Regions from separate parts of the Pectobacterium sp. A5351 genome, predicted to be linked through region 2. Evidence: predicted binding sites of a transcription regulator. Region 2 holds the regulator's gene; each other region holds the start of a gene.
The links. Region 2 encodes CRP, which controls carbon source genes, mostly activating them, when cyclic AMP is high. Its sites were predicted from a motif close to ATGTGANNNNNNTCACAT; they were not measured.
Positions count from the first base shown of each region.

Region 1: aaeR (HTH-type transcriptional activator AaeR) is a predicted target of CRP. The motif match lies at 1,585-1,602, and genes of this name have one in related genera.
Region 3: yrbN (protein YrbN) is a predicted target of CRP. The motif match lies at 1,510-1,527, and genes of this name have one in related genera.
Region 4: focA (formate transporter FocA) is a predicted target of CRP. The motif match lies at 1,761-1,778, and genes of this name have one in related genera.

Region 1 covers NZ_CP116477.1:286,945-290,103, forward strand. Annotated here, with positions in the region: gene O1Q74_RS01340 (hypothetical protein) at 1-173, opposite strand, end outside; gene O1Q74_RS01345 (hypothetical protein) at 183-521, opposite strand; gene aaeR (HTH-type transcriptional activator AaeR) at 632-1,567, opposite strand; gene aaeX (p-hydroxybenzoic acid efflux pump operon protein AaeX) at 1,992-2,195, shown strand; gene aaeA (p-hydroxybenzoic acid efflux pump subunit AaeA) at 2,203-3,159, shown strand, end outside.
Region 2 covers NZ_CP116477.1:3,915,707-3,918,865, reverse strand. Annotated here, with positions in the region: gene argD (bifunctional acetylornithine/succinyldiaminopimelate transaminase) at 1-691, shown strand, start outside; gene crp (cAMP-activated global transcriptional regulator CRP) at 850-1,482, opposite strand; gene O1Q74_RS18080 (OsmC family protein) at 1,859-2,266, shown strand; gene O1Q74_RS18075 (phosphoribulokinase) at 2,378-3,159, opposite strand, start outside.
Region 3 covers NZ_CP116477.1:621,457-624,615, forward strand. Annotated here, with positions in the region: gene pnp (polyribonucleotide nucleotidyltransferase) at 1-404, shown strand, start outside; gene nlpI (lipoprotein NlpI) at 545-1,429, shown strand; gene yrbN (protein YrbN) at 1,540-1,611, shown strand; gene O1Q74_RS02900 (DEAD/DEAH family ATP-dependent RNA helicase) at 1,604-3,159, shown strand, end outside.
Region 4 covers NZ_CP116477.1:2,509,815-2,512,973, forward strand. Annotated here, with positions in the region: gene ycaO (30S ribosomal protein S12 methylthiotransferase accessory factor YcaO) at 1-1,387, shown strand, start outside; gene focA (formate transporter FocA) at 1,838-2,698, shown strand; gene pflB (formate C-acetyltransferase) at 2,756-3,159, shown strand, end outside.

The sequences.
Region 1 (3,159 bases), 770 kb from region 2:
TGGGGGATGATGGCAACATTCCCGCAGCGATTGCAAACGCCAACCAAGACCTGTCTCACCATGCCGCTGTTATCGCTGAATGGGACGTCTCTAAGCTGAAACGTCGCCGTTTCAAGTGACTGGCATGTGTTACAGAGAGCGGACTGTGTATCGCCGACTTTGAAAATTTTCATGTCATCGCCTCAATGGTGGACGCTAATAAAGACACAATTCGGCTCGGAAAAATACCATTTGATATACCACGGTATTTCCCGATGGCGGCAACGGATGATATGAACATCAATATGCGCTGCAAAATGATGGGGTGAAGAAGCGTACGATGCCTCCGAAGATTGATAAATAATATCAATGAGTTCTGTTATTGATAGTTGTCCGGTTGCCAGCAAATTCTTCGTGCTGATATTCCCTCTGGCCTCATGCAGCACATTACCTGACTGCAAACAGACAATAAGCTGCTTTTTGGCATCCTTGAATCCCATCCCTTCACCCATATTGTACGAATTTATTCGTACGTTATCCATATGATTTTACTTTCCTGAACGAAGGAAAGAGGTATAACGCACGGAGGGTAGGATGGGGATGTGTTTTGTATGAAAGAGGGAAGCGCTTCGCGTTTTCCTCTTTGCAAAACCTACTTTTTTTCCTCGCTATGGTTCTGCCGATAGCCCTGATACGTCAGGGCTACGTTTTTGAAGTATTCCGTCATGTAGTTAATGCAGACCTGTACTTTTAGCGGCAGATTGTCTTTGCGGGTGTAGAGCGCATAGACCGGGCGCGGATCGGAGTGGTAGCGGTTAAACAGGATCTCAATTTCGCCACGATGGATTTCATCCACGATCCACATGAGCGGCACGTACGCGATACCCGCGCCAGCCTTGAGCCAGCGCACCAGCGTTTGTGGATCGTTAGTGACAAAGCGTCCTTGTGGCGTGACGCGGGTTGAAATGCCCTCTGGGGCGATCAACTCGAATTCGCTGTCGGGACGCACGCTGTATTCCAGCCAGGAAAAATTCACCATATCGGCTGGTTTATCCGGCGTGCCGTGCTGTGCCAGATAGCTTTTGGCGGCACAGACCACCATGGGCATCGAGCCTAAGCGTTTCGAGAACAGGCTGGAATCCTGTAATGCGCCGACGCGGATTACGATATCCAGCCCATCGGCAATCAGGTCGGGAGCGGGAATTCCTGTGACCAGATTGACGGACAAGCCGGGGTATTCCTTCAGCATCGCGGCAGTCATGGTGGACAATACATTCTGTGCCATCGTGGAAGAACTGCCGATGCGCAGTGTGCCGATGGGCGTATTGTTGAAGGCGTAAAGCTGCTCATGGACCTCATGAGCCTCATGCAGCATGCGGCGACAGCCGTGGTAGTAAATTTTCCCCGCTTCCGTCAGCCCAATGCTGCGCGTACTGCGGTTCAGCAGCTTAATCTGTAGTTCATCTTCAAGCTTGGTGACGGTCTGGCTGACGGCGGATACGCTCATCTGCAACTGGCGGGCGGCGGCGGTAAAAGACCCAAATTCCACCACGCGGGCAAACACCGACATACTCTTTAGTCTTTCCATTATTCACTCTGGCTTAAAAGTGATTTAGATCACACTATGTAGATAAGGTGATAATAAGCATCCATAATATAGCCTATCCGGTGATGCCGGGTGGAACATTGTCCGCCATCGTTCAAGCGGCAGCGTTGCCTGAAGGTGAAAACGAACAGACATCGCCCCTGTGGTCGTCCATGATTATTCACCGCCCAGAGCTAGCCAATGATTGCGTTTATTTACCCAATGTAGATCGTGCGCTGATTTCCCATCGCTAGTCAGCCTCTGCTGGCATCGCTATTCATCAGTTTAACGCTATTTAATTCGCTGGCTACAGCCTGCGGGATGACGCGCTTTTGTCTATGCTGAACGTCAGCATCAGACGACATCATTTACCATCCGGTAGCGAACCTGCACGCTACCGCTACCTAATAGAAAAAAGGAAAAGAGGATGAGTTCACTCCCGGTTATGGTGCTATTCGGGTTGTCATTTCCCCCCGTATTTTTTGTCTTGCTGGTGTCATTGACCCTGTTTTTTGTCGTGAACCGCCTGCTGCAACCGACGGGTATCTATGACTTTGTCTGGCATCCGGCGCTGTTTAACAGCGCGCTGTTCTGCTGTTTGTTCTATTTACTCTTCCGTTACGGTCTGTGAGGCGTCTGTGAAAGCGTTCTTTTTAACCTTGTTGAGACAGCAGGCCGTGCTGATCAAAAAACTGAGCCGCGTGGTCATTACGCTGGTGATTGTGCTGTGCGCGATTGTCGCTATTTTCCGTGTCTGGGCGTTTTATACCGAATCGCCCTGGACGCGTGATGCCAAATTTACGGCGGACGTTGTTGCAATCGCGCCGGACGTCAGTGGGTTGTTGAGCGATGTTCGCGTCACGGACAATCAACGGGTGAACCAAGGTGACGTGCTGTTTGTTATCGATCAGCCGCGCTACCATCAGGCCGTGGCGCAGGCGGAAGCCGATGTTGCCTACTATCAGGCTCTGGTGACGGAAAAACGTCGGGAATCGGGGCGTCGTGCTCGTCTGGGCGTCAGTGCGATGTCGCAGGAAAATATCGATCAGTCCAGTAATGCCCTGGAAACCGCCACGCACCAGCTTGCTAAAGCGCAGGCGGTGTTGTCACTGGCGCAGTTGGAACTGGAACGCACCGTGGTTCGCGCCCCTGCCGACGGCTGGGTGACCAACCTGCATGTGCAGAGCGGTGAGTTCATCGAACGCGGTAATACGGCCGTGGCGCTGGTGAAGAAGGATTCGTTCTACCTGCTGGCGTACATGGAAGAAACCAAGCTTGAAGGGGTTCGCCGCGGTTACCGTGCGGAAATCACCCCGCTGGGCAGTGAAAAGATATTTTACGGCACGGTTGATAGCGTAGCGGCGGGTGTGAATAACAGCAGCAGCAGCGCGAACAATAAAGGCTTGGCGAATGTGGATTCTAATCTGGAGTGGGTGCGTCTGGCGCAGCGTGTGCCGGTAAAAATTCGCCTCGATCGTCAAATGGGCGACCTTTATCCAGCTGGCACGACGGCAACCGTGGTGATCACCGGTGAGCAGGTCAACAATGACAAAAAGCCGTCACCGCTTATTCGTCTCCTTTATCGCCTGCGTGAG
Region 2 (3,159 bases):
CAAAGCAGTGATGGACGATCACACCTGTGCCGTCGTGCTGGAGCCGATTCAGGGTGAGGGCGGCATTACGCCTGCTACGCCTGAGTTTTTGCAAGGTGTTCGCGAGCTGTGCAATCAACACAAGGCGCTGCTGGTATTTGATGAAGTGCAGAGTGGGATGGGTCGTACCGGTAAATTATTCAGCTATATGCATTACGGTATTACGCCGGATATTCTCACCACCGCTAAAGCGCTGGGCGGCGGTTTCCCGATTAGTGCGATGCTGACGACGGAAGAGATTGCCTCTGCGATGACGGTGGGGGTACACGGAACCACCTACGGCGGCAACCCGCTGGCCTGTGCGGTGGCGGAAGCGGCGCTGGATATCATCAATACGCCGGAAGTGCTGTCAGGTGTCGCAGATCGGCACGCTCGCTTTGTCAGTGAACTGGAGAAAATCAACCAGCAGTACGGCGTATTTGAGCAGGTTCGCGGTATGGGGCTGTTGTTGGGGGCAGAACTGAAATCGCAGTGGCATGGTCGTGCAGGCGAGTTTTTGGCTGCTGCAACGGCTCAGGGCCTGATGGTACTGATGGCAGGGCCGAACGTCATCCGCTTTGTGCCGTCTTTGATCATTGATGAAGACGACATTGTGCAGGGGATGGATAAGTTTGCAAAAGCCGTCGCACAGGTTGTTAACGCAGCAAACTGAGTGCGCTCTCAAAAGAGCAGCCATAAAAAAACGTAGGGAACGTTTTTCAACGTTGCGTCAGCAACGGCCCGAAGGGTGGCGAGCAGGAAGCTCGCCATAAAAAAAGCCTGAGGCCGAGGCTTCACGCTTTTTTATTGGTAGGGTACAGCGGCAGGGATTTAGCGAGTGCCGTAAACGACAATCGTTTTACCGTGCGCAGAGATCAGGTTCTGGTCTTCTAACATTTTCAGAATGCGGCCCACGGTTTCACGCGAGCAGCCAACGATTTGCCCAATTTCCTGACGAGTAATTTTTATTTGCATGCCATCTGGATGCGTCATGGCATCAGGTTGTTTGGCCAGGTTGAGTAGCGTTTGAGCAATACGGCCGGTCACATCAAGGAAGGCGAGGTTGCCGACTTTCTCTGAAGTAACCTGGAGTCTGCTTGCCATTTGCGCAGACAGACGCATGAGGATATCTGGGTTAACCTGAATGAGCTGGCGGAACTTTTTATAGGAAATTTCAGCCACTTCACAGGCGGTTTTTGCCCGCACCCAAGCGCTGCGTTCCTGACCTTCTTCAAACAGGCCGAGCTCGCCGATAAAATCGCCCTGATTGAGGTAGGAAAGGATCATTTCCTTGCCTTCTTCATCTTTGATTAGCACTGCGACAGAGCCTTTCACGATGTAGTAAAGCGTTTCTGCTTTTTCACCTTGGTGAATAAGCGTGCTCTTCGATGGATACTTGTGGATATGACAATGGGAAAGGAACCATTCGAGAGTTGGGTCTGTTTGCGGTTTGCCGAGAACCATTCGCTATCATCCTCTGTTGTAATTCACTGCGCAAATTACAGGGGTCAGAGTTCCCTGTACGGCGTGTTTAACTGCTAAAAAAAATAAAATTCAGTCTAGGCAGAATGACGTCAGGGAATATACTGGAACCACTGTACCCTTGATTTTCCGGTTGCTGCCTTGCCGCACCGTAAACGTGGCTGGGGTATGTCCGGCTACGTCATCATCTTCTTCGTTTCTGGGTTTGTCCAGAAAAGGTCTATTCTATTTTCGTTTTAACACAGCTTTAAGGACGTGTCTTGTGTTGTCTCGCTTCAGCATGACAAAGCTCTGATTAACGCTGGTTTTTGTACAGTAACGGTATAAATTTTCAAAAAATTTTTAGTGGAGAGGCACCATGCAGGCACGGGTAAAATGGGTTGAAGGCTTAACGTTTTTGGGCGAATCCGCGTCAGGGCACCAGATCTTGATGGACGGTAATTCCGGTGATAAAGCGCCCAGTCCGATGGAAATGGTGTTGATGTCTGTGGGGGGATGCAGCGCGATTGATGTGGTGTCGATTCTGCAAAAAGGCCGCAACGATGTGGCGGACTGCGAAGTGAAACTGACGTCAGAGCGCCGGTCTGACGCGCCGCGTTTATTTACCCATATCAATCTGCATTTTATCGTGACGGGAAAAGGGCTGACCGACAAAGCCGTTGAGCGAGCTGTCGCACTATCAGCGGAAAAATACTGCTCTGTGGCACTGATGCTGGGCAAAGCCGTTGAGGTAACGCACAGCCACGAAATTAGAGTGCTGGAATAATCCCTTTCTCTGGGTACTAATTCTGGTCACTTAAGCCTGTTATTAGCGGAAACACAGGGGGAGGTTCCCGCAGGGAGGCCTCACCCTGTGGTCGCCCGTATATCTCGATGCTTATTCGATGGTTTTCCCTTCAATTAACCGCTGCACCAGCGGTGCCATGATGAGCTCCATCGCCAGCCCCATTTTCCCGCCGGGAACGACCAACGTGTTGATGTGGGAGATAAACGATCCCTGCAACATGGCCAGCAGATAGGGGTAATCAATATTATCCAACCCCTGAAAGTGAATAACGACGAAGCTTTCATCCAGTGACGGGATCGATTTGGCAGCAAACGGGTTGGAGGTGTCCACGGTGGGTACGCGCTGGAAGTTGATGTGCGTACGAGAGAACTGCGGGGTGATGTAGGTGATGTAGTCTTCCATCGAACGGACGACGGAATCCATCACCGCTTCACGCGAGTGACCACGTTCATTGACATCACGAATCAGCTTTTGGATCCATTCCAGGTTGACGATCGGCACCACGCCGACGAGCAAATCGACATGCTGTGCCACGTCGTTTTGCTCGGTGACCACACCGCCGTGCAGCCCTTCATAAAACAGAATGTCGGTGGGTTCCGGCATCGGCTCCCACGGCGTGAAGGTTCCGGGAACCTGATTATAGGGAATCGCTTCATCGTAAGTATGAAGGTATTTACGCGTCTGACCGCGGCCGTGCAGGCCATATTCGATAAACGACTGTTCCAGCAGGCTGAAGTCATTCGCTTCCGGGCCGAAGTAGCTGATGTGGCGTCCTAAATCACGTGCTTTGCGAATGGCCATATCCATTTCTGGGCGGGTATAGCGGTGAAAACTGTCCCCTTCCAGCTGGGCGGCTCGCAGGTCAAGCTGCT
Region 3 (3,159 bases), 1.1 Mb from region 2:
GCTCTGTGATTCGTGCGCTGACGGAAGAAACCGGCACCACGATTGAAATCGAAGACGATGGTACTGTGAAGATCGCTTCAACCGACGGCGAAAAAGCGAAACATGCGATTCGTCGTATTGAAGAGATAACTGCCGAAATCGAAGTTGGCCGCGTGTATCAGGGTAAAGTTACCCGCATCGTTGACTTTGGTGCTTTCGTCGCTATTGGTGGCGGCAAAGAAGGCCTGGTGCATATTTCTCAGATCGCCGACAAGCGCGTAGAGAAAGTGACTGACTACCTGCAAATGGGTCAGGAAGTGCCGGTCAAGGTTCTGGAAGTTGATCGTCAGGGCCGCGTGCGCTTAAGCATCAAAGAAGCAACAGCGCAAACTCAGGAAGCGGCAGCCCCGTCTTCTGAGGAATAACGACTGTTAGAAAACGGTCTTATGGCACCTTGTCTGATTATCATGGCAAGGTGCCACGTCTATCGTAAGGGTATGGATGTCCTTGCGTTGAGCGGTCCGGGACAGGATGTTCATCCAATGTTTGTCTTCGGGAGTGGGAAATGAAGCCTTTCTTGCGCTGGTGTTATGTTGCAACAGCACTCATGCTGGCAGGATGCAGCAACACGGATTGGCGTAAAGACGCAGTATTGGCGATTCCGTTACAGCCTACTTTACAGCAGGAAGTGATTCTGGCACGCATGGAACAAATCCTTGCAAGCCGGGCATTAACCGATGATGAGCGAGCACAGCTATTATATGAGCGCGGAGTGCTGTATGATAGTCTCGGGTTACGGGCATTGGCGCGGAATGATTTTTCACAAGCGCTGACGATCCGCCCTGATATTCCAGAAGTTTTTAACTATTTGGGTATCTATTTAACGCAGGCAGGCAATTTTGATGCTGCCTATGAAGCGTTTGATTCTGTACTAGAGCTTGATCCAACTTACAATTACGCGCGTTTAAACCGGGGCATCGCTTTGTATTACGGCGGTCGCTACCTGTTAGCGCAGGATGATCTGCTGGCGTTTTATCGAGACGATCCGAATGATCCTTTCCGTTCGTTGTGGCTGTATCTTGTGGAGCGAGAAATCAATCCAGAGACGGCCAAAGTTGCGTTGAAGAAACGCTATGACGACGCCAAGAAAGGGCCTTGGGGATGGAATATTGTCGAATTCTACTTGGGTGGTATCAGTGAAAAAACACTGATGCAGCGTTTACAGGAAGAAGCTACGGATAACACTTCGCTCGCTGAGCATCTCAGTGAAACTGACTTCTATTTAGGTAAGCACTACCTAAGTCTGGGGGACAAGAACACCGCCTTGGCGCTGTTCAAGCTGACGGTTGCCAACAACGTCCATAACTTTGTTGAGCACCGCTATGCATTGTTGGAATTGGCGCTATTAGGCCAAGAGCAAGACGACCTATCAGGATCGGACCAGCAATAGCTGACGAACACGTAATCAGCCTGAAAAACTTCGGTTATCACCTTCACGGGTGAGGGCTTTTTTGTTCGCTTTTTAATCCAATTTGAGCCGGTTCACACTTTTCAATGAAAATGACTGAAAATTTTCACGACGAGTTATGTAGACTGGCCGCCATGTGTAATGAGGCACGTGTACATGACTGATTTAGTAACTTCTTTTGCCGATTTGGGGTTGAACACCTCTATCCTTAATGCCCTGACTGATTTGGGCTATGAAAAACCGTCTCCGATTCAGGCGGAATGTATTCCTCACCTGCTGAATGGTCGCGATGTGCTGGGTATGGCACAGACCGGTAGCGGTAAAACTGCAGCGTTCTCTCTGCCATTACTGAACAACCTGAAACCTGAGCTTAAAGCACCACAGATTCTGGTGCTGGCACCGACCCGTGAGCTGGCGGTGCAGGTAGCAGAGGCCTGCAATGATTTCTCCAAACACATGCACGGCGTGAACGTTGTCGCACTGTACGGCGGCCAACGCTATGACGTGCAACTGCGCGCGCTGCGTCAGGGTGCGCAGATTGTCGTGGGTACGCCGGGTCGTCTGCTGGATCACCTGAAACGCGGTACGCTGGATCTGTCCAACCTGAGTGGTCTGGTGCTGGACGAAGCCGATGAAATGCTGCGTATGGGCTTCATCGAAGATGTTGAAAACATCATGGCGCAGATCCCTGCTGAACATCAGACTGCGCTGTTCTCTGCGACCATGCCAGAAGCGATCCGCCGCATTACGCGCCGCTTCATGAAAGATCCGCAGGAAGTTCGCATTCAATCCAGCATTACCACGCGTCCAGACATCAGCCAGAGCTACTGGACTGTGCAGGGTATGCGTAAAAATGAAGCGCTGGTACGCTTCCTGGAAGCGGAAGATTTTGATGCGGCGATTATTTTCGTTCGTACCAAGAATGCGACGCTGGAAGTGGCTGAAGCTCTGGAGCGTAGCGGTTACAACAGTGCCGCGCTGAATGGTGACATGAACCAGGCGCTGCGTGAGCAAACGCTGGAGCGCCTGAAAGATGGCCGTCTTGATATTCTGATCGCGACCGACGTTGCGGCGCGTGGTCTGGACGTTGAGCGTATCAGCCTGGTTGTTAACTACGATATCCCGATGGATGCCGAGTCTTACGTTCACCGTATTGGTCGTACTGGCCGTGCGGGTCGTGCGGGTCGCGCTCTGCTGTTTGTTGAAAACCGTGAACGTCGCCTGCTGCGCAACGTTGAGCGCACAATGAAGCTGACTATTCCTGAAGTGGAATTGCCGAATGCTGAATTGCTGGGTCAACGTCGTCTGGCCAAGTTTGCCGCTAAAGTACAGCAGCAGCTTGAAAGTAGCGATCTGGATATGTACCGCGCGCTGCTGACTAAGCTGCAACCGCAGGAAGAACTGGATATCGAAACGCTGGCTGCTGCGCTGCTGAAAATGGCGCAGGGCGAACGTCCTCTGATTCTACCACCGGATCCTGTGTTCCGTCCTCGTCGCGAATTCCGCGATCGTGATGATTCCCGTAGTGATTCACGTGGCGATCGTCGCCGCGATCCGCGCGATTCTCGTGACAGCCGTGACGGTGATCGTCCGCAACGTCGTGAGCGTCGTGATGCAGGTGAGATGGAGCTGTATCGCATCGAAGTGGGCCGTGATGACGGTGTTGAAGTTCGTCACATCGTTGGTGCCATTGCTAACGAAGGTGATATCAG
Region 4 (3,159 bases), 1.4 Mb from region 2:
GCACCAGTTCTACGATCCTGAGCAGGAATTGAGCGCTAGCGATCTGATCGATCTGCAATCTGGCAATGCCGACAGAGGCATTTGCGCGCTGCCATTTACCCGCCAGTCCGATCAGCAAACCGTTTATATTCCGATGAATATCATCGGTAACCTGTACGTTTCTAACGGGATGTCCGCCGGGAACACCGCCAACGAAGCCCGCGTTCAGGGGCTGTCTGAAGTGTTCGAACGCAGCATCAAAAACCGCATCATTGCCGAGTCGATCAGCCTGCCGGAAATTCCGCAAGCGGTGCTGAATCGCTACCCTGGCGTGGTCGAAGCGATTGCGACGCTGGAGAAAGAAGGCTTCCCGATTTTCTCTTACGATGCCTCACTAGGCGGAAAATACCCGGTTATTTGCGTAGTCCTGTTTAACCCGGCTAACGGCACCTGCTTTGCCTCCTTCGGCGCGCACCCTGATTTCGGCGTAGCGCTGGAGCGTACCGTCACCGAACTGCTGCAAGGTCGCGGTCTGAAAGATCTGGACGTCTTCACCCCACCGACGTTTGATGATGAAGAAGTGGCCGAACACGCTAATCTGGAAACCCACTTTATCGATTCCAGCGGCCTGATCTCCTGGGATATGTTCAAGAAAGACGCGGATTATGAATTTGCCGACTGGAGCTTTAAAGGGTCGACAGAGGAAGAATTCGCCACGCTGATGGCGATCTTCAAACAGGAAGATAAAGAAGTTTATATTGCCGACTATGAGCATCTGTCTGTTTACGCCTGCCGCATCATCGTGCCAGGAATGTCAGACATCTACCCTGCTGACGATCTGTTATTGGCCAATAACAGTATGGGCGCTCACCTGCGTGACACGCTGCTGGCGCTGCCTGATAGCAAATGGGAGAAAGAAGAGTATCTGGCTCTGTTACAACAGTTGGATGACGAAGGGCTGGATGACTTCACCCGCGTGCGCGAACTGCTCGGCATTGCCACCGGTAAAGATAATGGCTGGTTTACTCTGCGCATTGGCGAATTGAAAGCGATGTTGGCACTGGCCGGCGGCGATCTGGATCAGGCGCTAAGCTGGACAGAGTGGACGCAGGACTTCAACGACTCCGTCTTTACGGCGCAGCGCAGCAATTATTACCGTTGCCTTCAGACCCTGCTGCTACTGGCTCAAGAGCCTGAGCGCGACCCAGCAGAATATTACGACGCCTTTACCAAAATGTACGGCAGTGAAACGGTTGATGCCGCCAGTGCCGCCGTGGCTGGCGAAGCTTGCTTCTACGGCTTGTTTGCCGTGGATAACACCTTTACCACGTTACCTGCGCACCAGTCCCTGTTGGCGGCCTATGAGAAACTGCAACAGGCTAAACGTCGTTACTGGCAGGTAAAATAATGTCTGACTGAGGCAACCAGTGCGTCTTATATTGATGAATACGCGCTATGGCAAATAGCCATCTGCCTCTGGTCATCCCGAATAGCCCTTTATCTTAAAGGGCTATTTTATTATCTACAGGGCAATATTTATTATTCGTAATGCATAATCAGAACATTGTTATTGAATGGTGAATTTTTAATTAAATTACGTCGTCAAGGTGGTACTGAAACTCTACAAAACATGATTTTCATTAACGCTAAATCGGTAGGTTTAACCTATCTCATTCAACTCTTTTTGTAAAATTTAAAATATTTTTTTATAATAATATTCAATCAGTTAAGTGTTAAACCCGTGCTTTCCACCCACTTCACCACCCTGTTAATTTCTTGCAATATGATCCACGTCAAATTTTACCGTATACTGCTTTGTTAGTATCTCAATGCTGATAATTTTTAAGAGAGAGTTAGTGTGAAAGCTGACAACCCCTTTACTCTATTACTCCCGGCTGCAATGGCAAAAGTTGCTGAAGACGCCGGAGTTTATAAAGCGACCAAACAACCGTGTACAACGTTTTATTTGGCGATAACCGCGGGTGTATTTATTTCGATCGCCTTTGTCTTTTATATTACCGCCACCACAGGAACCTCAACGATTCCTTTCGGTATCGCGAAACTGATCGGTGGTATTTGTTTCTCCCTTGGTCTCATGTTGGTTGTCGTCTGCGGTGCGGACTTGTTCACCTCAACCGTTCTCATCGTGATTGCCAAGGCCAGTGGGCGTATTACCTGGAAGCAACTAGCCTATAATTGGGCAAATGTCTATGTCGGCAACCTGATTGGCGCACTTTTCTTCGTTGGGCTTATCTGGTTCTCGGGAGAGCACATGGTCGCAAACGGCGCGTGGGGCCTCAATGTCCTGCAAACGGCAGAACACAAGCTGGAACACACATTTGTCGAAGCACTGTGTCTGGGGATTCTGGCTAATCTGATGGTATGTCTGGCCGTGTGGATGAGCTATTCCGGCCGTACGCTTACCGACAAAATGTTTGCCATGATTCTGCCTGTCGCCATGTTCGTTGCCAGCGGCTTTGAGCACAGTATCGCTAACATGTTCATGATTCCCATGGGCATCGTCATCAAAAACTTTGCGGGACCGGAATTCTGGAATGCGATTGGAATGGTACCGTCTCAATTTGAACATTTAACCGTTAGTAACTTCATTATTGATAACCTGATTCCTGTGACGCTGGGGAACATCATCGGCGGTGGTGTCCTGGTCGGTTTAACATATTGGGTAATTTATTTGCGCGGTGGAGACAAGCACCACTGAGGTGCAATCGGCCGCAACGTCGGGTTTTAAGAAATCCATATCAAAGGTAGGTGTAAAATGACCGAGCTGAATGAAAAATTGGCCAATGCATGGCAAGGCTTTAGCAAAGGTGAATGGCAGGATAACGTCAACGTTCGTGACTTTATCCAGAAAAACTACACACCGTATGAAGGTGATGAGTCTTTCCTGGCTGGTGCAACCAAAGCGACTTCTGCCCTGTGGGACAGCGTCATGGAAGGCATCAAGCAGGAAAACCGCACTCACGCCCCTGTTGATTTTGATACCAATGTTGCCGCAACTATCACGTCTCACGACGCGGGATACATCAACAAAGGTCTGGAAAAAATCGTTGGTCTGCAGACTGACGCTCCGCTGAAACGTGCGTTGATTCCGTTCGGCGGCATCAAAATGGTTGAAGGTTCATGCAAAGTTTACGGCCGTGAACTGGATCCTCAACTGAA